2 linked regions of the Sediminicoccus rosea genome follow. The protein of the gene in region 1 interacts with the protein of each later gene in a pairwise test. Links are inferred from orthologs where the notes say so. Each region holds a gene or a part of one and is shown on either strand. Other genes may lie near its edges.

Region 1 (9,724 bases):
AATGCACGAGGCCGAGTGGGCCGAGGCCGGGCTCGCCCTCGGCGATGCCACGCAGCAGCGGCAGCGAGAGCAGGTGGTCGCCGCCCGCCGCCAGGGCCCAGGCGCCCGCCTTGCGGATCTTCGCCACCGCCCCGGTCACGAGGTCGAGCGTCTGCATCAGGTCGGTCGGGTTGGTCGGCAGGTCGCCGAGGTCGGCCACGCGGCAGAGGGTGTAGGGCTCGGTCAGGCTGATGGGGTGCACGCGGCGCATGAGGCCAGAGGCCTCGCGCAGCTGGCGCGGACCATGGCGCGTGCCCGGGCGGTTGGTGGTGCCGCCGTCGAAGGGAATGCCGATCAGTGCGATGTCGAGGCCCGCCGCATCCTCGCGCACCGGCAGTCGCATGAAGGTGCTGGGGCCGGCGAAGCGCGGGACGGTGACGCCATCCACGGGGCGGGGCCAATCGGACATGGGGGCAAGCTCCTTCTCTGGACGGAGAAGGAGCCTAACCCTGGTTAATCCCCGGGGCGAATCCCCGCCGCCTGGACGATGCCGCGGAACTTCTCGAGCTCGGCGGCCCAGAAGGCGGCGAAGTCGCGCTGGTTGCGGAAGACGATGGGCGTGGCGAGGCGCTGGAAGCCCTCCACCACGGCCGGCGCCCGCAGCGCGCGCTGGCAGGCGGCCTCGACGCGGGCGAGGAATTCCGGCGGCGTGCCGGCCGGCGCGAAGAGGCCGGACCAGATGGAATAGACGAGGTCCACCCCCTGCTCGCGGCCCGTCGGCGTGTCCGGGAATTCCGGCGTGCGGCGCTCGGCCAGCAGGGCCACGGCCTGCAGATTGTTAGCGCGCAGCGTGCCCGGCTGGTCGGCGAAGATGCTGACATCGCCGCGCAGCAGCGCCGTCACCGCCTCGGCATTGCCGCGATAGGGGATGTGCGTCATCGGCACGCCGGCGGCCCGCGCCAGCGCCACGGTCGCGATATGCGGCAGCGAGCCGGGGCCGGTGGAGCCGAAATTGAAGCTGCCATTCGCCTCCCGCGCGCGGGAGATCACTTCGGCCAGGCTGCGCAGCGGGCTGCCGGGGGCGGACATCACCACCACGGGCGTGTCGGCCACCTGGCAGATCGGCGCGAAGTCGGTGGGGCGATAGGGAAGGTCCGCGCGGAAATGCGGCTGGATCGCCATCGCGCCGATGGGCGAGAGCAGCAGCGTCGTCCCATCGGGCCGCGCGCGTGCCACCTCCGCCGCGCCGATGCCGCCCGCCGCGCCGACGCTGTTCTTGATGACGACCTGGGTGCCGAGGGCCGCCGAAAGCTCGGGCGCCAGAAGGCGGCCCATCAGGTCGGACGGGCCGCCGGCGACGAAGTTCACGACGATGGTGATGGGCGCCTGCGCCGATGCCGCGCCGGGCATGGCCAGGATGGCGAGCGCGGCCAGCCGCGCGAAGAGGCTTCGCATGGTCATTTCTTCCCTTCTTGGCCGCCCTCTCCGGGGCGGCTCCGCCATGAGCCTAGAGCAGGCAAGGCTTGCGGGGGAACCTCCCCGTGCGCGCGGCCGTGCTGCTATGCTCGCGCCATGTCGCTCCTTCTCACCGGCAGGCCCGGCAAGGGCCTGCGCGAGACCGCCTTCTTCCAGCCGCGCTCGGTCTGGTTCCGGGCGGATCCCGATCTGCCTGAGACCGCCATCCTGGCGCGCAACCTCGCGGCGGGCGGCTTCCAGGGCACCCTGATGGGCGATGGCTTCGCGGCGGTGGAGGGCACGCCCGACCTCGCCATCCTCTGCGTCCCGCCCGAGGCGCAGGCCAGGGAATTCGCGCGCTTTGCCGCACGCGGCTGCTTCGCCGTGGTGGTGCCGACGGCCGCCCCCGGCCTTGCGGCGCGGGCCGCGGCGGCGGGCGTGCACGCGATGGGCGAGCGCAGCTTCGGCCTGGCGCTGCCCGGGATCGGGCTGAACGCCACGCTCTCGCACCTGCCGATCCAGCCCGGGCGGCTCGCGCTCATTGCGCAATCCTCGGCCATCGCGCGCGCGGTGATCGATTGGGCGACGGCCGAGGGGCTGGGCTTCAGCCATATCATCGGCGTCGGCTCCAATGACGGCATGGGCTTCGCGGCGGGGCTCGACTGGCTGGCGCGGGACACGGGAACGGCCTGCGTCATGCTGGACATCCGTCGCATCAAGCAGCGCCGGCTCTTCGTCTCGGCGGCGCGCGCGGTGGCGCGGACGCGTCCGGTGCTGGCGCTGCGCGCGGGCGGGCGGATGGATGACCCGAGCGGCATCGCCGATGGCGTGATGGCGGCCGTGCTGCGCCGCGCGGGCGTGCTGCGCGCCCAGGGCTTCGAGGAATGGCTGGCGGCGGCGGAGACGCTGGCCCGCACCAAGCCGCGCGGCGGCGCCGGGCAGGGGGACCGCATTGCCATCATCGCCAATGGCCTGGGCGTCGCGCGCCTCGCGGCCGATGAGGCGCTGGCGCAGGGCCTCAGGCTCGCCCGCTTCAGCCCGGAGACCGAGGCCGCGCTGGCGCCGCTGATCCCCGCGGGGTGGGAAGCGCGCAACCCGCTCTCGCTTGGCAGCCGGGCGGGCACGGCCCTGGCCGAGGCGGCGCGGCTGCTGGCGCATGCGGGCGAGGTGGATGTGGTGATCGCGCTGCACGCGCCCGAGCAGGAGCCCGCGCCGATCGAGGCCTTCGCGGCTGCCGCGCGCGGCAATCGCGGCGCGCCCATCCTGCTGGGCTGGACCGGCGAGGCGAGCGCGCGGGCCGAGCGCGCGGCACTGGCGGGGGCCGGGCTGCCCGCCTTCCACACGCCCGAGGCGGTGGTGCGCGGTGCGGCCCACCTGGCCGCCGAGCGGCGCAACCGCGCGACGGCGGCGGAACTCCCCGCCTCCGACGTGCTGGAGTTCACGCCCGACCGTGCGGCGGTGCGCGCCATCTTCGCGACCGCGCGCACCGAGGGGCGGCGCGACCTCTTCGAGGATGAGGCGCTGGCCGTGCTCACGGCCTATGGCATCCCCACCCTCACGCCGCGCCGCGCCGCGACGCCGACCGAGGCGGCGGTGGCGGCGGTGGCGCTCGGCCCGCCCGTGGCGCTCAAGATCCGCGCCTTGCTGCGCCACAAGAGCGAGGTGGGCGGCGTGGTGCTGAACCTGCGCAACTTCGACAGCGTGCGCGCCGCCGGGGAGCAGATGGAGGAGGAGGTGCGCCGCCGCGCGCCCGAGGCCACGCTCAGCGGCTTCCTGGTGCAGCCCATGGCGCGGCGCGGCGGCATGGAACTGCGCCTGAGGATTGGCGAGGACGCGATGTTCGGCCCCTGGATCGGCTTCGGCCAGGGCGGCACCACGGCCGACATCGCGGCCGACGAGGCGCTGGACCTGCCGCCGCTCAACCTGCCGCTGGCGCATGGGCTGATCGCGCGCACGCGGCTCTCGCGCCTGCTGCCGGGCTTCCGCGACCGGCCCGCGGTGAACGAGCCGGCGATTGCGGATGCGCTGGTGCGGATCAGCCAGCTCCAGGTGGATTTCCCGGAGATCATGGCGCTTGGCGCCAACCCGATCTTCGCCGATGCCTCGGGCGTGGTGGCGGCCGATGCCTCGCTGCGCCTGCGGCCCGAGGGTGCGAGCGCACTCTTCGCCATACCGCCCTATCCGGTGGAGTGGGTGGCGCCCTTCACCGGCCGCGATGGCAGCGTCTTCGAGGTGCGTCCCATCCGGCCCGAGGATGCGGCGGCGCAGGGCGCCTTCTTCCTGGAGTTGCCGCCGGAGGATGTGCGCTTCCGCTTCTTCTCCAGCATGAAGGAATTGCCGCCCGCCATGCTCGCCCGCCTCACGCAGATCGACTACGGGCGGGAGATGGCCTTCATCGCGATGCGCGACGGGCGGAACTACGGCACGGCGCGCATCATCCGCGAAGGCACGGGCAGCAGTGCCGAATTCGCGGTGGTGGTGAGCCCGGCGGCCAAGGGCACCGGCCTCGCGCGGCATCTGATGGAGCGCGCCATCGAATGGGCGCGGCATGAGGGTGTGACCGAGATCGTGGGCCATGTCCTGGCGGACAACGCGCCCATGCTGGCCTTCGTCCGGAAGCTCGGCTTCATCCTCAGCCGCAGCCCTGAGGATTTCGACATCATGCTGGCGAAGATGGCGCTGTGATTCCGCCTTGATTTCGGCGTGCTGCCGCCATGCGGCGGCGCTTTCCTGCGGTCAGCGACAGATGCAACCCCGTCGCTCCCGGAGGCCATCATGGCCAGGCTTTCCTTCCAGCGCAGCGCCCGCGCCCTGGGCGTGCTTTCTCTCCTCATCGGCCTCGCGGCCTGCGTCGCGCCGCATCCGCGCTACCATGGCGGCGGGTATGGCCGGGGCTACGCGTATCAGCAGCCGGTCTATCGCGGCGGGTACGGGCACCATTACGGCCCGCCGCGCCGCTGGCACTGATCAGCCGGGCTTGCGCCCGCGCCTGGCCTTCGGCACGACGACGGGCGCATGCCGCGCGAGGATGGGCTGCAGGAAGCGGCCCGTGTGGCTCTCCGGATTGGCGGCGATCTCCTCCGGCGTGCCGGAGGCGACGATCCGCCCGCCGCCCTCGCCGCCCTCAGGCCCGAGGTCGAGCACCCAGTCTGCGGTCTTGATGACCTCCAGGTTGTGCTCGATCACCACCACCGTGTTGCCCGTGTTCACCAGCGCGTGCAGCACATCGAGCAGCTTGCGGACATCCTCGAAATGCAGGCCGGTGGTGGGCTCGTCCAGGATGTAGAGGGTGCGGCCGGTGGCGCGGCGGCTGAGTTCCTTGGCGAGCTTGATGCGCTGCGCCTCGCCGCCCGAAAGCGTCGTCGCCTGCTGGCCGAGGTGGATGTAGCCGAGGCCCACCTCCTCCAGCATGCGCAGCTTCTCGTGGATGCTGGGCACGGCGGCGAAGAACTCGCGCCCCTCGGTCACCGTCATGTCCAGCACATCGGCGATGGACTTGCCGCGGAACTTCACTTCCAGCGTCTCGCGGTTGTAGCGCTTGCCCTTGCAGGTGTCGCAGGTGACGTAGACGTCGGGCAGGAAGTGCATCTCGATCTTGATGACGCCGTCGCCCTGGCACGCCTCGCAGCGGCCGCCCTTCACGTTGAAGCTGAAGCGGCCGGGCTTGTAGCCGCGGCCGCGGCTTTCCGGCAGCTCGGCGAACCAGTCGCGGATCGGGGCGAAGAGGCCGGTATAGGTTGCGGGGTTGGAGCGCGGCGTGCGGCCGATGGGCGACTGGTCGATGTCGATGACCTTGTCGATCAGCTCGATCCCCTCGATACGCTGGTGGGGGGCCGGCACGACGGAGGCGCCCATGAGCTTGCGGCTGAGGCCGTTGAACAGCGTCTCGATCACGAGCGTCGATTTGCCGCCGCCGGAGACGCCGGCGATGGCGGTGAAGGTGCCGAGCGGGAACTCCGCTGTCACATCCTTCAGGTTGTTGCCGGTGGCGCCGACGACGCGGAGCATGCGCTTCCTGTCGATCGCGCGGCGCTGCGCCGGCATCGGGATCTCGCGGCGGCCGGCGAGATAGGCGCCGGTCAGGCTGTTCGTGTCGGCCGCCACCTGTTCCGGCGTGCCCTGGCTGACGATGGTGCCGCCCGCCTTGCCGGCGCCCGGGCCGATATCCACGAGGTAGTCGGCGGTGCGGATCGCATCCTCGTCATGCTCGACGACGATGACGGAATTGCCGAGGTCCCGCAGGCGACGCAGCGTGCCGAGCAGGCGCTCATTGTCGCGCTGGTGCAGGCCGATGCTGGGCTCATCCAGCACATAGAGCACGCCGGTCAGGCCGGAGCCGATCTGCGAGGCGAGGCGGATGCGCTGGCTCTCGCCGCCGGATAGCGTGGCCGAGGAGCGCGAGAGCGAGAGGTAGTCGAGGCCGACATCGTTCAGGAACTGCAGCCGGTCCTCGATCTCGCGCAGGATGCGCCGCGCGATGTCCTGGCGCTGCGGCGTGAGCGTTTCCATCACCCCCGCGAACCAATCCTTCGCGCGGCGGATGGAGAGGGCCGAGGCCTCGCCGATGTGGCAGCCCGCGACCTTCACGGCCAGGGATTGCGGCTTCAGGCGATGGCCACCGCAGGCGTGGCAGGGCTTGTCCGCCTGATAGCGCGCCATGTCCTCGCGCACCCATGGGTTGTCGCTCTCGCGGAAGCGGCGCTCGAGATTCCGGATCACGCCCTCGAAGGGCTTCTGCACCTCATAGGCGCGCAGCCCGTCCTTGTAGCGCAGCGTCACCGCCTCGCCGCCCGTGCCATGCAGGATGGCGTGCTGCGCGGCCTCGGGGAGGTCTTCCCAGGCGGTCTCCATGCCGATCTTGAGATGCTTGGCGAGGCTCACCAGCGTCTGGTCGTAATAGGGGCTGCTGGCATTGCCGGCCCAGGGGACGATGGCGCCCTCCTTCAGGCTCAGCGCCGGGTTGGGGATGACCAGAGCGGGGTCGAAGAAGCTTTCGGTGCCCAGGCCGTCGCAGGTGGGGCAGGCGCCCTGGGGGGAGTTGAAGCTGAAGAGGCGGGGCTCGATCTCCTCGATGGAGAAGCCGGAGACGGGGCAGGCGAATTTCTGGCTGAACACGGTGCGCTCGCCGCCATCGGCATTCTCGGCATAGGCGATGCCGTCGGCCAGGGCCAAGGCGGTCTCGAAGCTGTCGGCCAGGCGCTGGGCCAGGCCGTCACGCACCACAACGCGGTCCACCACCACCTCGATGTCGTGCTTCAGCTTCTTGTCGAGCTTGGGGGCCTCGCTGATCAAGGTGAGGGTGCCGTTGATCTTTACGCGCTCGAAGCCGCGACGCTGGTATTCGGCGAGCTCCTTCCGGTACTCGCCCTTCTTGCCGCGGATGACGGGCGCCAGGATCAGCAGCCGCGTGCCCTCGGGCATGGCCATCACGCGGTCCACCATCTGCGAGACGGTCTGAGCCTCGATCGGCAGGCCGGTGGCGGGGCTGTAGGGCACGCCGACGCGCGCCCAGAGCAGGCGCATGTAGTCATGGATCTCGGTCACCGTGCCGACGGTGGAGCGCGGGTTGTGGCTGGTGGTCTTCTGCTCGATGGAGATGGCGGGCGAGAGGCCCTCGATGCTGTCCACATCGGGCTTCTGCATGAGCTGGAGGAATTGCCGCGCATAGGCGCTGAGCGATTCGACGTAGCGGCGCTGGCCCTCGGCGTAGATGGTGTCGAAGGCCAGGGATGACTTGCCGGAGCCGGAAAGGCCGGTCAGCACCACGAGCTTGCCGCGCGGCAGGTCGAGATCCACCGATTTCAGATTGTGCTGCCGGGCGCCGCGGATGCGGATCAGGTCGGTCTTGTTCTCAGACAGGGGCGCCTGGGCAGGGGGATGCGCGTCGCGCGGCATGGGGGGCACTCCAGGCAGAATGTTCGCATTGTGTTCACGGTGCTTTTGCACCAGAATAGGGGCGGGTGCCAAGCCTTGGCGCGGGGCTGGCCCGGCCAATCCGGAAAAGCTAGGTTCCGGAACCAAATTGCAAGGAGTCGCAGCGCATGGCCGGTGTGAACAAGGTGATCATCCTGGGCCGCCTCGGCAAGGACCCGGAGGTGCGCAACTTCCAGAATGGCGGCAAGGTCGTGAATCTGCGGATCGCGACCAGCGAGCGCTACAAGGACCGCGAGGGCAACCAGCAGGAGCGGACCGAGTGGCATGCCGTCGCCATCTTCAACGAGAAGCTCGGCGAGATCGCCGAGCGCTATCTGAAGAAGGGCAGCGAGGTCTACATCGAGGGCCAGCTGGAGACCCGGAAGTGGCAGGACGCCTCGGGCCAGGACAAGTACACGACCGAGATCGTCCTGCGGCAGTATCGCGGCGAGCTGGCGCTGGTTGGCGGCCGTTCCTCGGGTGGTGGCGGCGAGATGGCCGAGGAGGGCGGGTATTCGGGCCGCAGCGGCGGCGGCGGGTATTCGGGTGGTGGGGAGCGCAGCTCGGCCCCGGCCCGCGGCGGCGCGCCGCGCTCGGGCGGCTGGGATGCGGGGAAGAAGCCGGATATGGATGACGATATTCCGTTCTGAGCGTTGCGAGGGGCTTTGCCCCCCGCACCCCCAGCAGGAGGCGAGCCTCCTGCACCACCATCTGTCGAAGGTGCAGGAAACTGAGTTTCCTGCCGGGGTCCAGGGGCAGAGCCCCTGGGTGTCCAACCAACCAGGACCAGCCATTTGAGCGACGAAATCCCCAAGCCCATGGACGTGGCCCCCATCGCCCTCGAAGAGGAGATGCGCCGCTCCTATCTCGACTACGCGATGTCCGTCATCGTCAGCCGCGCGCTGCCCGATGTGCGGGACGGGCTGAAGCCGGTGCACCGGCGCATCCTCTACGCCATGCACGAGGCGGGCTACACGGCCGACAAGCCGCACCGCAAATCGGCCCGCGTCGTCGGCGACGTGATGGGCAAGTATCACCCGCATGGCGACTCTGCGATCTACGACGCCATGGTCCGCATGGCGCAGGGCTTCTCGATGCGGGTGCCGCTGGTGGATGGCCAGGGCAATTTCGGCTCGATGGACGGCGACCCGCCGGCGGCCATGCGCTACACCGAGGTGCGCCTGGCGAAGTCCGCCGCCGCCCTGCTGGAGGGCATTGACGAGGACACGGTCGATTTCATCCCGAACTACGATGAAAGCGCCGAGGAGCCGCGCGTCCTGCCGGCCGCCTTCCCGAACCTGCTGGTGAATGGCGCGGGCGGCATTGCCGTCGGCATGGCGACGAACATCCCGCCGCACAACCCGACCGAGGTGATCAACGCGACGCTCAAGCTGATCGCCGAGCCGGAGACGACGCTGGCCGAGCTGATGGAGATCATCCCCGGCCCGGATTTCCCGACGGGGGGCCTGATCCTCGGCCGCTCGGGCATCCGCTCCGCCTTCGAGACGGGGCGCGGCTCCATCCCGCTGCGCGCCGATTGCGTGATCGAGGACATGAAGGGTGGCCGCCAGGCCATCATCGTCAACGAGATCCCGTACCAGGTGAACAAGTCGGTGCTGATCGAGCGCATCGCGGAGCTGGTGCGCTCCAAGCTCATCGAGGGCATCAGCGACCTCCGCGACGAGAGCGATCGCTCGGGCCTGCGCATCGTGATCGAGCTGAAGCGCGAGGCGGTGGCGGAGGTGGTGCTGAACCAGCTCTACCGGATGACCTCGCTGCAGATCAGCTTCCCGGTGAATTTCCTGGCGCTGAATGGCGGCCGCCCGCAGCAGATGGGCATCCGCGAGGCGCTGCAGGCCTTCATCGCCTTCCGCGAGGAAGTCATCCTCCGCCGCTCGCGCCATCGCCTGATGAAGGCGCGGGAGCGGGCGCACAACCTGATCGGCCTCGCCATCGCGGTGGCGAACATCGACGAGGTGATCCGCCTGATCCGCGAAAGCCCGGACGCCGCCGCCGCCCGCGTGGCGCTGATGGCGCGCGACTGGCCGGCGGCCGATGTGGCGCCGCTGGTGGCGCTCGTGCAGGACGAGGGCAATGAGCTCTCGCCCGCCGGCACCATGCGCCTGACCGAGGCGCAGGCCCGCGGCATCCTGGAGCTGCGCCTGCAACGCCTCACCGGGCTCGAGCGCGAGAAGATCGATGCCGAGCTGAAGGAAGTGGGGGCGCGCATCGTCGAGCTGCTGGAGATCCTCTCCAGCCGGCCGCGCCGCATGGAGGTCATGACGGACGAGCTGCTGGCGATCCGCGGCACGCTGCACCAGCCGCGCCTGACCCGCATCGTCGAGCACGCGGCCGATATTGACGATGAGAGCCTGAT
Region 2 (9,841 bases), 980 kb from region 1 along the record:
GACCACCGACGTATCCTGGACCATCACCGATGCAACGGACGGCCAGACCGGCCAGCCCCTGCCGCGCCGGCCGGAGAGCATCGTCACCGTCTCCGCGCGGGTGGAGCCCTTGCCGGGCCTCGTCATCACGCCGCAGGTGCTGTTCACCGGCCGCTCGCCCGAGGGGCCCTTCGCCACCTACCTGGACTCCGGGGCGAGCGTGAACGCGATGCGCTACAACAAGTCCGGCACGCTGTTCAATCTGACGGCGACCTATCCGGTGTTGCCGCAGGTGAATGTCTATCTGGAGGGCCGCAACCTGACGGACAGCAAGTGGGAGCCGGTGAACGGCTTCCAGACGCCGGGGCGCAGCGTGATCATCGGATCGCGGTTTGTGTTTTGAGGGTTTGACCTAAAGAAACCCAACCGGGTCCACATCCACCTGGACCCGGACTTCGCGCGGGAGCTGAACCCGCGCGAGCCAATCCACCAGCACCGGCTGCACCTTCACGCCGCGCGCCGCCTTCAGCAGCAGGCGGTGGCGGTAGCGGCCGCGCAACAGCGCGAGCGGCGCGGGTGCGGGGCCCAGCACCTGCAAGCCATCGCCCACCGGCGCCGCCAGGCCCAATTCGCGCGCGCCACGCTCCGCTGCGCGCGCATCCTCCGAGCTGATGATGAGTGCGGCGAGCCGCCCATAAGGCGGCCAATGGCCGGGCTCGCGCTGCGCCGCCTCGGCCTTCAGGAAGCCCGGGAAGTCATCGCGGATCAGCGCTTGCATCACCGGATGCTCGGGCGAGAAGCTCTGCAGCATGACGCGCCCGGGCTTGTCCTCGCGCCCGGCACGCCCCGCCACCTGGTGCAGCAGCTGCATGGTGCGCTCGCCCGCACGCAGGTCGCCGCCGCCCAGGCCGAGATCGGCATCCACCACGCCGACCAGCGTGAGATGTGGGAAGTGCCATCCCTTGGCGACGATCTGCGTGCCGATGATGAGGTCCACCTCGCGATCCTCGATCTGCCGCGCGGCCTCGGCGGCGGCGGCGGGGCCGGGGATGGTATCGCTCGCCATCACCAGGCGTCGCGCTTCGGGGAAGAGCTCGGCCACCTCCTCCTGGATGCGCTCCACGCCGGGGCCGATGGGCACCAGCGAATGTTCCGCGCCGCATTCGGGGCAGGCGGCGGGTGTCGGCGCCGTATGGCCGCAATGGTGGCAGAGCAGGCGGCGCTGCGCGCGGTGCTCGACCAGCCAGGCGGTGCAGTTCGGGCATTGCATGCGGTGCCCGCAGGCGCGGCAGAGCGTCAGCGGCGCATAGCCGCGCCGGTTCAGGAAGAGCATCGCCTGCTCGCCCCGCGCCAGCGTCTCCGTCACCGCCGCCACCAGGGGTGGCGAGAGGAAGCGCCCGCGTTCGGGCGGGTGCTGGCGCAGGTCCACCGCGCTGACCTCGGCCATGGCCGCGCCGCCATGGCGCACCGGCAAGCCCAGCCGCCGGTAGCGCCCGGCCTCGGCATTGGCCACGCTCTCCAGGCTCGGCGTAGCGCTGACCAGCACGCAGGTGGCGGCTTCCAGCCGGGCGCGCACCACGGCCATGTCGCGCGCGTGGTAGATCACGCCCTCTTCCTGCTTGAAGGCGGTCTCGTGCTCCTCATCCACCACGATCAGGCCGAGATCGGGGAAGGGCAGGAACAGCGCCGAGCGCGCGCCGACCAGCACCGGCGCGTCCCCCTCCGCCACCGCCCGCCAGGTGACGCGCCGCGTGCGCGAGGAGAGTTCGGAATGCCAGAGCGCGGGGGGAGCGCCGAAGCGTCGCTCGAACCGCGCGAGCCATTGGGTGGAGAGCGCGATCTCGGGCAGCAGGACCAGCGCCTGGCGGCCCTGGCGCAGCGTCTCGGCGACCGCGTCCAGATAGACCTCCGTCTTGCCGGAGCCGGTGACGCCCTGCAGCAGCGTCACGCCGAAGCGGCGGGCGGCCACCGCCTCCCGCAGTGCCGCCGCCGCCTCTTCCTGCTCGGGCCGCAGCACGGGGGGCGCGAAATCAGGCCGGGGGCGTGGGAAGGCGGCCGCGCGGGGCATCAGGGCCGGCTCGATCAGCCCGACCGAGGCGAGGCCGCGCACCACGCCGAGCGAGACCCCGGCCAGCCGCGCGATCTCCGTCCCTGGCAGCGTCTCCTCGCCGAGCGCGGCCAGCGCGCGGGCGCGGTCGGGCGTGATGCGCGCCTCCGCTCCCCTCACGCGTCGCCAGCCGGAGGCCTGGGCCGGTGCCTCGAGCGCTGCGGGCGCGCTCATGGCCATGCGGAGCACGGCCCCAGGGGGTGAGAGGGTATAGGCGGCGATCCACTCCACCAATTGGCGCAGGGCGGGCCGCATGGGCGGTGCGGGCTTCACCGCGATCACCTCGCGCAGCCGCCGCTCGGCCACATGCGCCGCGTCGGGCGCCGCGTCCCAGATGACGCCAAGGCTCACACGGCCGCCCAGCGGCACCTCGACGAAGCTGCCTGGCCCCGCCACCAGCCCCGGCGGCAGGCGGTAGTCATAGGCGCCCTCCAGCGGCAGCGGCAGCAGGACGCTGACGCGCTGGCCTGCGCCCCCCGTGCCTTCCTCTCCCGTGTTGGCCTTTCGGGATGGTGTCGCCATGGGCTATTCCCTTCGCGACGGGGCGGCCGATGGTCAATCCCCCGCCTCCGATTCGCCGCCAGCCAGGATACCCCCAGCATGAAGTTCTTTGTGGACACCGCCGATGTCGCCGAAATCCGTTCCCTTGTGGGTACGGGCTTCCTGGACGGCGTCACCACCAATCCCAGCCTGATCGCCAAATCCGGCCGCAAGATGAGCGAGGTCATCGCCGAGATCTGCGCCCTGACCGACGGCCCCGTCTCGGCCGAGGTGACGGCGACGGACCATGAGACGATGCTGAAGGAAGGCCGCTACCTCCGCGGCATCGCGTCCAATGTCTGCGTGAAGGTGCCGCTGACCGAAGCCGGCCTGCGCACCTGCAAGGTGCTCTCGGAGGAGGGCACGCCGGTCAATGTCACGCTCTGCTTCTCCGCCAACCAGGCGCTGCTGGCGGCCAAGGCGGGGGCGACCTTCATCTCGCCCTTCGTCGGCCGGCTGGACGATATCGGCCAGGACGGCATGGGGCTGATCGCCGATGTGGTGCAGATCTACAAGAACTACGCCTTCAAGACGGAGGTGCTGGTCGCCTCGATCCGCCACCCGGTGCATGTGCTGCAATCGGCGAAGCTCGGCGCGCATGTCGGCACCATGCCGCCGGCGGTGATCCGCGGCCTGATGAAGCATCCGCTGACCGATCGCGGCCTGGAGGCGTTCCTGGCCGACTGGGCGAAGACGGGGCAATCTATTTTGTGATGCCCTCAGACGCCGGGCGGCGGCTCCGCCGCCTTGGCTTCGGATCGCTGAAGCGATCCGGCTCGGCTATTCGCCTCGCATTCTCGGAGGGTGCCTCTTGTTCTCTTCGTTGCGTTCGGTGTTGCCTTGAAGCCGCCTGACCCCGCCGCCGTGGAGGCCTTCCTCCTCGCCAACCCGGATTTCCTCGCCGAGCGGCCGCAGCTCTATGCCATTCTGACCCCACCCCGCCGTATCCATGGCGAGGTGGTGGCGGACCATATGGCGGCGATGATCCAGGCCGGGCGGCAGGAATGGCGGGGCTTGCTGGAAGCGGGCCGCACGCGCGGCGCCTTCGCGGCAAAGGTGGCCGAGGCGGTGCTGGCACTGCTCGCCAACCCCGATGCCGAGGATTGCCTGCGCCATGAATGGCCCGCCCGGCTCGGGATCGATTCCGCGCGCCTCGTCCCCCTCGTGCCCGGCCCGGCCTTGGTGCTGCGCGACGTGACGGTGGCGAGCGCCGCGCTGCATGGCGAAGCCGCCGCCCTGATCCGGCGCGAGGCGCTGCTGCGCGTCGGCGAAGCCACGCTGGCGCTGGGCGCGCGCGAGCCGGCGGACCTGCCGAACGAGCCGGAATCGCTGGCCTTCCTGGCCCGCGCCCTGGCCACCGCGCTGGCGCGATGACCGGGGATTCCGCCCGCGCCGAATTTCTCGCCTGGCTCGCCACCGAGCGCCGCGCCAGCCCGCATACGCTGGAAGCCTATGGGCGGGACGTTGCCGAATTCCTGGGTTTCCTGACGCAGCACCATGGCGCGGAACCCGACCTCGCCGCGCTCGGCGCCCTCACCCCCGCGGATCTGCGCGCCTTCCTCGCGCTGCGCGCCAAGGAGGGGGCGGGCAATGCCACGCGCGCGCGGCAATTGGCCGCCATCCGCAGCTTCCTGCGCTTCCTCGCGCGGCGGCATGGCATCGCGCCGCTCGCCATCGGGGCCATGCGCGGACCGAAGCGCGTGCAGCCCGTCCCCCGTGCGCTCAACCGCGCCGATGCGCGCGCCGCCGGCACCGAGATCGGCGATGTGCACCACCCCGAGCGGCCGGAGTTCCAGGCGGCGCGGGACGTGGCGCTGTTCACGCTGCTCTATGGCTGCGGGCTTCGCATCAGCGAGGCGCTCGGCCTCAATATCGCCGATGCGCCACTGCCGGGCAGCGATGCCGCGCTGCGCATCCTGGGCAAGGGCGGCAAGACGCGCCTCGTGCCCGTGCTGCCAGTGGTGCGCCAGGCCATGGCCGGATGGATGGCGCATCGCGGCGGCGCGCTGCCCGATGAGCCGCTGTTTCTCGGTGCGCGCGGCAAGCGGCTCGACCCCGCGGTCGCGCAACGCACGCTGCGCGACTACCGCCGCCTGGCCGGCCTGCCTGAGCACGCGACGCCGCATGCGCTGCGCCATTCCTTCGCCACCCACCTGCTGGCCGGCGGCGCCGATCTCCGCGCCATCCAGGAACTGCTCGGCCATGCCAGCCTCTCCACCACGCAGCGCTATGTCGCGGTGGATGCGGAAGGGCTGCTCGCCACCTGGCGCATGGCGCATCCGCGCAGCGATTGACCCGCGCCCCCGGTCGCGTTCAAACTTTGCATCGCACACCGAAGGCCTCCCCATGCATCGCCGCGCGCTTCTCGCCCTCGTCCTGGCTTTCCCGGCCTCCGTCGCACTGGCCCACCCGCATCACGACCTGACGGCGGAGCGCGCGGGCCATATCGAGCAGCAGGTCATGGCCTTCCGCGTCGGCCTGCAGGCGGCCGCGCGCGAGCGGAACGTGGTGAAGCTGCGCGACATGTTCGCGCCCTCCTTCACCCACACCCACACCACCGGGAAGATGGATGGCCGCGATGCGCGCCTCGTCGCCATCCTGGCGGGCGAGCCGGTGATCGAGCTGGCGAATGTCGAGGAGCTTTCGATCCGCGTGTTGAACGCCGATGCGGCGGTCATCGCCGGCCGCAGCCCGATCCGCAGCATCAGCGAGAACCGCGTGGTGCAGGTGCGCTGGCTGCAGGTGATGGCCCGGGTGGACGGTGCCTGGATGCTCGCCGCCAGCCAGGCGACGCGCGTGCCTGAAGGCGCGTGAGCACCGCCGTGCCTCCGGGGGGGCATCCCAAGGGCCTGAAGGCCCGCCTCCTCCATGAGCTGGAGGAATACGGGACGATCTTCGCCTATCTCTATGTCGCCTTCGCCACCGTCATCTTCTACCGGGATGCGGTGCTGCGGGCGGAGGGGATCGCCTTCGGCGCCTATGGCTTCGCCTTCTTCAAGGCGCTGGTGATGGCGAAGTTCATGGTGCTGGGCCACGCGGCGCGACTGGGCGAGCGGCTGCGCGGCCGGCGCCTCTTCATCAACGTGGTCTACCGCGCCTCGCTCTTCATGGCGCTGCTGGTCGCCTTCAGCATGATCGAGGAGGCCGTGGTCGGCCTGTTGCATGGCCGTGCCGCGGCGGACGCCATCCGCGACATGGCCGATGGATCGCTGCGGGAGAAATTCGCCTACGCGTTGCTGCTCTGGGTGATCCTGCTCCCCTATTTCGCCCTGCGCGTGCTGGGCGAGGTCCTGGGCAAGGGCGAGCTCAAGCGGATCTTCCTCAGCCGCGCGGCCTAGCCTTCCGCCTCAGCGGTTGGCGCGCGCCACCACCGCCTCGAACAGCACCTGGCAGCCGGCTTCGGCTTCCTCGGGCAGGATGCTTTCCGCCTCATTGTGGCTCAGGCCGTCCTTGCAGGGGGTGAAGATCATGGCGGTCGGCACGCGGCGCGCGACATAGACCGCGTCATGCGCCGCGCCCGAGGTGATCTCGCGTGCCGGATAGCCCAGCCGGGCCGCGGCCTGGCGCACCAGATCCACGCAGGCCGGGTCGAAGGGCTGGGCCGGCATGTCGAAGAGCTTGGTCACCTCCAGCCGGCAGCCGCTGCCGGCCACGGCGGCTTCCGCCGCCTGCGGGAATTCCGCCATCAGCCGCGCCAGCTCGGCATCATCAGGGTGGCGGAACTCGACGCTGAAGCGCACCTCGCCCGGCACCACGTTGCGGCTGTTGGGCAGGACCTGGAGCTGGCCCACCGTGCCGCGCCCCGCCTCGCCGCGCGCGCGCATCATCTCATCCACCAGGGCGATCACGCGCGCCGCGGCCACCAGCGCATCGCGCCGGGCGGAAGGCGGCGTGGTGCCGGCATGCGCGTCCTGGCCGGTGATCACGGCGTCATACCAGACCTGCGCCTGCGCGCCGGTGACGATGCCGATGGGCTTGCCCTCCTGCTCCAGGATGGGGCCCTGCTCGATATGCAGCTCGAAATAGGCGTCGGCCGGGAAGGGGGCGGCGGGGTGCGGGCCCTTGTAGCCGATGGAGTCCAGCGCCTGGCTGACATTCACGCCGTCCAGGTCGGTGAAGCCATAGGCCTCCTCCAGCCCGAATATGCCGGCCCAGACGCCACTGCCCATGAGTGAATGGCCGAAGCGGCTGCCTTCCTCATCCGTCCAGTTCACCAGCTCGATCGGCGCCTCGGTGGTGATGTTGAGGTCGTGCAGGGAGCGCATGACCTCGAGCCCGGCGATCACGCCCAGGGCGCCGTCGAACTTGCCGCCGGTCGGCTGGCTGTCGAGGTGGCTGCCCAGCAGCACCGGGAGGCGCTGGGGGTCGCGCCCCTCGCGGCGGGCGAACATGTTGCCCATGGCGTCCACGCGCATCGTCAGGCCAAGTTCTTCGCACCATTGGGTGAAGCGCTGGCGGCCGGCCTTGTCCACCTCGGTGAGGGTGAGGCGCTTCACGCCGCCCTTCGGCGTGGCGCCGATCTCGGCCATGGCCATGAGGGCGTCCCACAGGCGGGGACCGTTGATCTTCTGGTTCGTGCTCATGCCCACAGGTTATCCGCGCGCCGGACCCGCTGGAACCCGCCGCCCGGAACATGGCGGCAGCTTCACGCGCGAGGCGCGCCCGCCAACCCTTGATATGCGCGCGCGCTCCTGCAACTGATGGGGTCATGGCCCATGCACTCGACACCGCCCCCGCCTCGCCCGCGCTGCTGCGCAATTCCGACCTCGACCGCCCCGAGGTGCGCCAGGCGCGCATCGATCTCGCCGCATGCTTCCGCATGGCGGCGAAGCTCGGCTTGCAGGAGGGCATCTGCAACCACTTCTCGCTCGTCGTGCCCGGGCGTGACGATCTGATGCTGGTGAACCCCTATGGCTACGCCTTCGCGGAAGTCACGGCCTCCAGCCTCGTTATCTGCGACTTCGAGGGGCGGGTGGTGGCCGGCCAGGGCGTGCCGGAGGCGACGGCCTTCTACATCCACGCGCGCCTGCACCTGAAGCATCCGCGCGCCAAGGCGGCCTTCCACACCCACATGCCCAATGCGACCGCGCTCGCCATGCTGGAGGGGCCGCCCCTGGTCTGGGCCGGGCAGACGGCGCTCAAATTCTATGGCCGCACCCTGGTGGACGAGGACTACAACGGCCTCGCGCTGGATGAGCGCGAGGGCGACCGCATCGCGGCGGCGCTGGGCGATGCCGACATCGTCTTCATGAAGAACCACGGCGTCATGGTGGTGGGCCCGAGCGTGGCCGAGGCCTGGGACGACCTCTACTACCTGGAGCGCGCGGCCGAGGTGCAGCGCCTCGCTATGACGACGGGCCGTGTACTGAAGCCGGTGCCCGAGGCGGTGGCGCGCGCCACCTACGCCCAGATGCGCGAGGGCGATCGCGAAAGCGCGCGCCTGCACCTGGAGAGCATCAAGCGGCAGCTCATGAAGGAGCAGCCCGACTTCGCGGACTGATCTGCGCCCTCAGGCGCTGGGCGCCGCCTCCGGCGGCTTGGCCCCGCCGCGTGCGGAGGCCTCTTTGGTGCGCAGTTAGCCTGCGGGCGCCGGCGTGCCATCGCGCTGGGCATCCTCCACCGCGCGCAGCGCGTCGAGGATCAGCGCCTGCTGCGTGGCGAGGAAGCGCGCCTCATCCGCCGTCAGGATCTGCGCCGAGATCTGGATGGCGATGTTCGCCTTGCCGATCTCGGCCACGTGCACGCGCGGCCAGCCCGGCCCCTGCTCCACCAGCGGTTCGGCCGCCACGCGGCGCCGGATCTCCTCGACCAGCGCCGCGATCCGCGTGGCCGGCATCTCGCGCGGGACGGGCAGCGCATGCTGGAAGATCCAGCGGTCGCGCGCGGAGAGGTTGGTCACATGCACCTTCGCCAGGTCGGCATTGGGGATGCTGGTGAGCGAGCCATCCGGCGCACGGATCTGGCTGGAGCGCGGCCCGATCGAGACCACCACGCCGCGCGCCGTGCCGAAGGCGATCGTGTCGCCCACGCGGAAGGGGCGGTCGGCGAAGATCGAGATGCCGCCCAGCAGGTTCTCCACCGTGGCCTGGGCGGCGAGCGCCAGCGCCAGGCCGCCGATGCTGACGCCGGCCAGCAGGCCGAGCGCGGGCACGCCCGCCTCATTGGCGCCGAGCACGATGATCGTCGCCGCCGCGAGCAGCGAGCAGACTCGCGCCAGCAGCCGCAGCAGGTTCGCGTCATAGACGCGCGCGGGGAAGCTCGGCGCGGCGATGATCGCCTCCGCCACCAGCCAGCAGGCCGACCAGGCCGCCAGCGCCGCCGCGAGGTAGATGGCGAAATTGGTGACGAGCAGTCCCGTGTCGGACAGCCCGCCCACCAGCACGATGTTCCAGGTGATGAAGCGATAGGCGAGCTCGAGCAGCACCACGAAGACGAAGGCGACCGTGAGCATCCCCAGGTGCCGCCGCCACGCCACGGTGCCCTTGGTGACGCGCAGGACGACGCGCAGCCAGAGCAGCCCCAGCAGCACCGCCGTCAGCAGCACCAGGAAGGTCAACAGCACCTTCCAGGCGGGGGAGCCCAGCAGGTCCCAATGCAGGGGTCCGGGGAGGCTGGCAATCGGCAGCCCCGCCAGCAGGGGCCCGGCGAAGCTGCGCTGCGCCTCGGCCCAGTCGTCGATGGCGACCGGGCGGAGCGGCGGCAGGTTGGCGACGGCGGCACGGAATTCCGGCAGGCGGCCCATGGTCTCGCCTGAGAAGACCCAGCTCCGTGCGTTCGACCCCTCGGTGAGCCGGACCAGCCGGATTTCCGTGCCCGGGATCGCCCAGCGCGTCGACTGCGGGTCCACCGGCGGCGTGGCGGGGTCGAGCTCGGGTAGGCGGTTCAGGATGTCGGCCAGCAGGCCGAAGGACATGGCGCCGTGCTTGAGGCGCGTCACCGGCGGGGCGTCGCGCAGGTCGAACAGCTCGCGGCCCGCGCGGGAGAGGGCGGTGGTGAGCGCGACTTCCGAGGCCCGGCTGGGGGCCGCGCGATAGGCGAGGAACAGCGCCTCCACCCGCTTCACCTCGCCGCGGAAGGCGGCGACGGTGGCCTGGGGGCTGGAGGTGTCGAGCTCGGCCAGCAGCGCGGCGCCCGCGGGCAGGCTCGGCAGCAGCCAGGCGAGCAGCAGGAAGACCCACCTGTGCAGCATGTTCTTCTCCCTGGGCGGCTTCGTGG

What was found.
Region 2: the proteins of ssb (region 1) and R9Z33_RS24190 interact in binary tests that used the Escherichia coli proteins (3 or more experiments, as listed by UniProt). The link is inferred for Sediminicoccus rosea from one-to-one orthologs.

The regions. Positions count from the first base shown.
Region 1 is NZ_CP137852.1:4,038,336-4,048,059, reverse strand. What follows is about bases 6,380-9,236. They hold ssb (single-stranded DNA-binding protein), read left to right. Parts: upstream 6,380-7,475; coding sequence 7,476-7,997; downstream 7,998-9,236. Other genes in these bases: gyrA (DNA gyrase subunit A), read left to right, coding at 8,166-9,236; uvrA (excinuclease ABC subunit UvrA), read right to left, coding at 6,380-7,329. Outside these bases: speB (agmatinase), read right to left, coding at 1-448; R9Z33_RS19460 (Bug family tripartite tricarboxylate transporter substrate binding protein), read right to left, coding at 493-1,440; R9Z33_RS19455 (bifunctional acetate--CoA ligase family protein/GNAT family N-acetyltransferase), read left to right, coding at 1,552-4,119; R9Z33_RS19450 (hypothetical protein), read left to right, coding at 4,210-4,401; more of uvrA, read right to left, coding at 4,402-6,379; more of gyrA, read left to right, coding at 9,237-9,724. UniProt on the Escherichia coli protein: Plays an important role in DNA replication, recombination and repair. Binds to ssDNA and to an array of partner proteins to recruit them to their sites of action during DNA metabolism. Acts as a sliding platform that migrates on DNA via reptation.
Region 2 is NZ_CP137852.1:5,014,194-5,024,034, reverse strand. Bases 1-2,974 are described here. They hold R9Z33_RS24190 (primosomal protein N'), read right to left. Parts: upstream 2,609-2,974; coding sequence 392-2,608; downstream 1-391. Other genes in these bases: fsa (fructose-6-phosphate aldolase), read left to right, coding at 2,687-2,974; R9Z33_RS24195 (TonB-dependent receptor plug domain-containing protein), read left to right, coding at 1-382. Outside these bases: more of fsa, read left to right, coding at 2,975-3,340; R9Z33_RS24180 (hypothetical protein), read left to right, coding at 3,467-4,000; R9Z33_RS24175 (tyrosine recombinase XerC), read left to right, coding at 3,997-4,920; R9Z33_RS24170 (nuclear transport factor 2 family protein), read left to right, coding at 4,973-5,440; R9Z33_RS24165 (hypothetical protein), read left to right, coding at 5,437-5,964; R9Z33_RS24160 (Zn-dependent hydrolase), read right to left, coding at 5,974-7,209; R9Z33_RS24155 (aldolase), read left to right, coding at 7,335-8,126; R9Z33_RS24150 (mechanosensitive ion channel family protein), read right to left, coding at 8,202-9,815.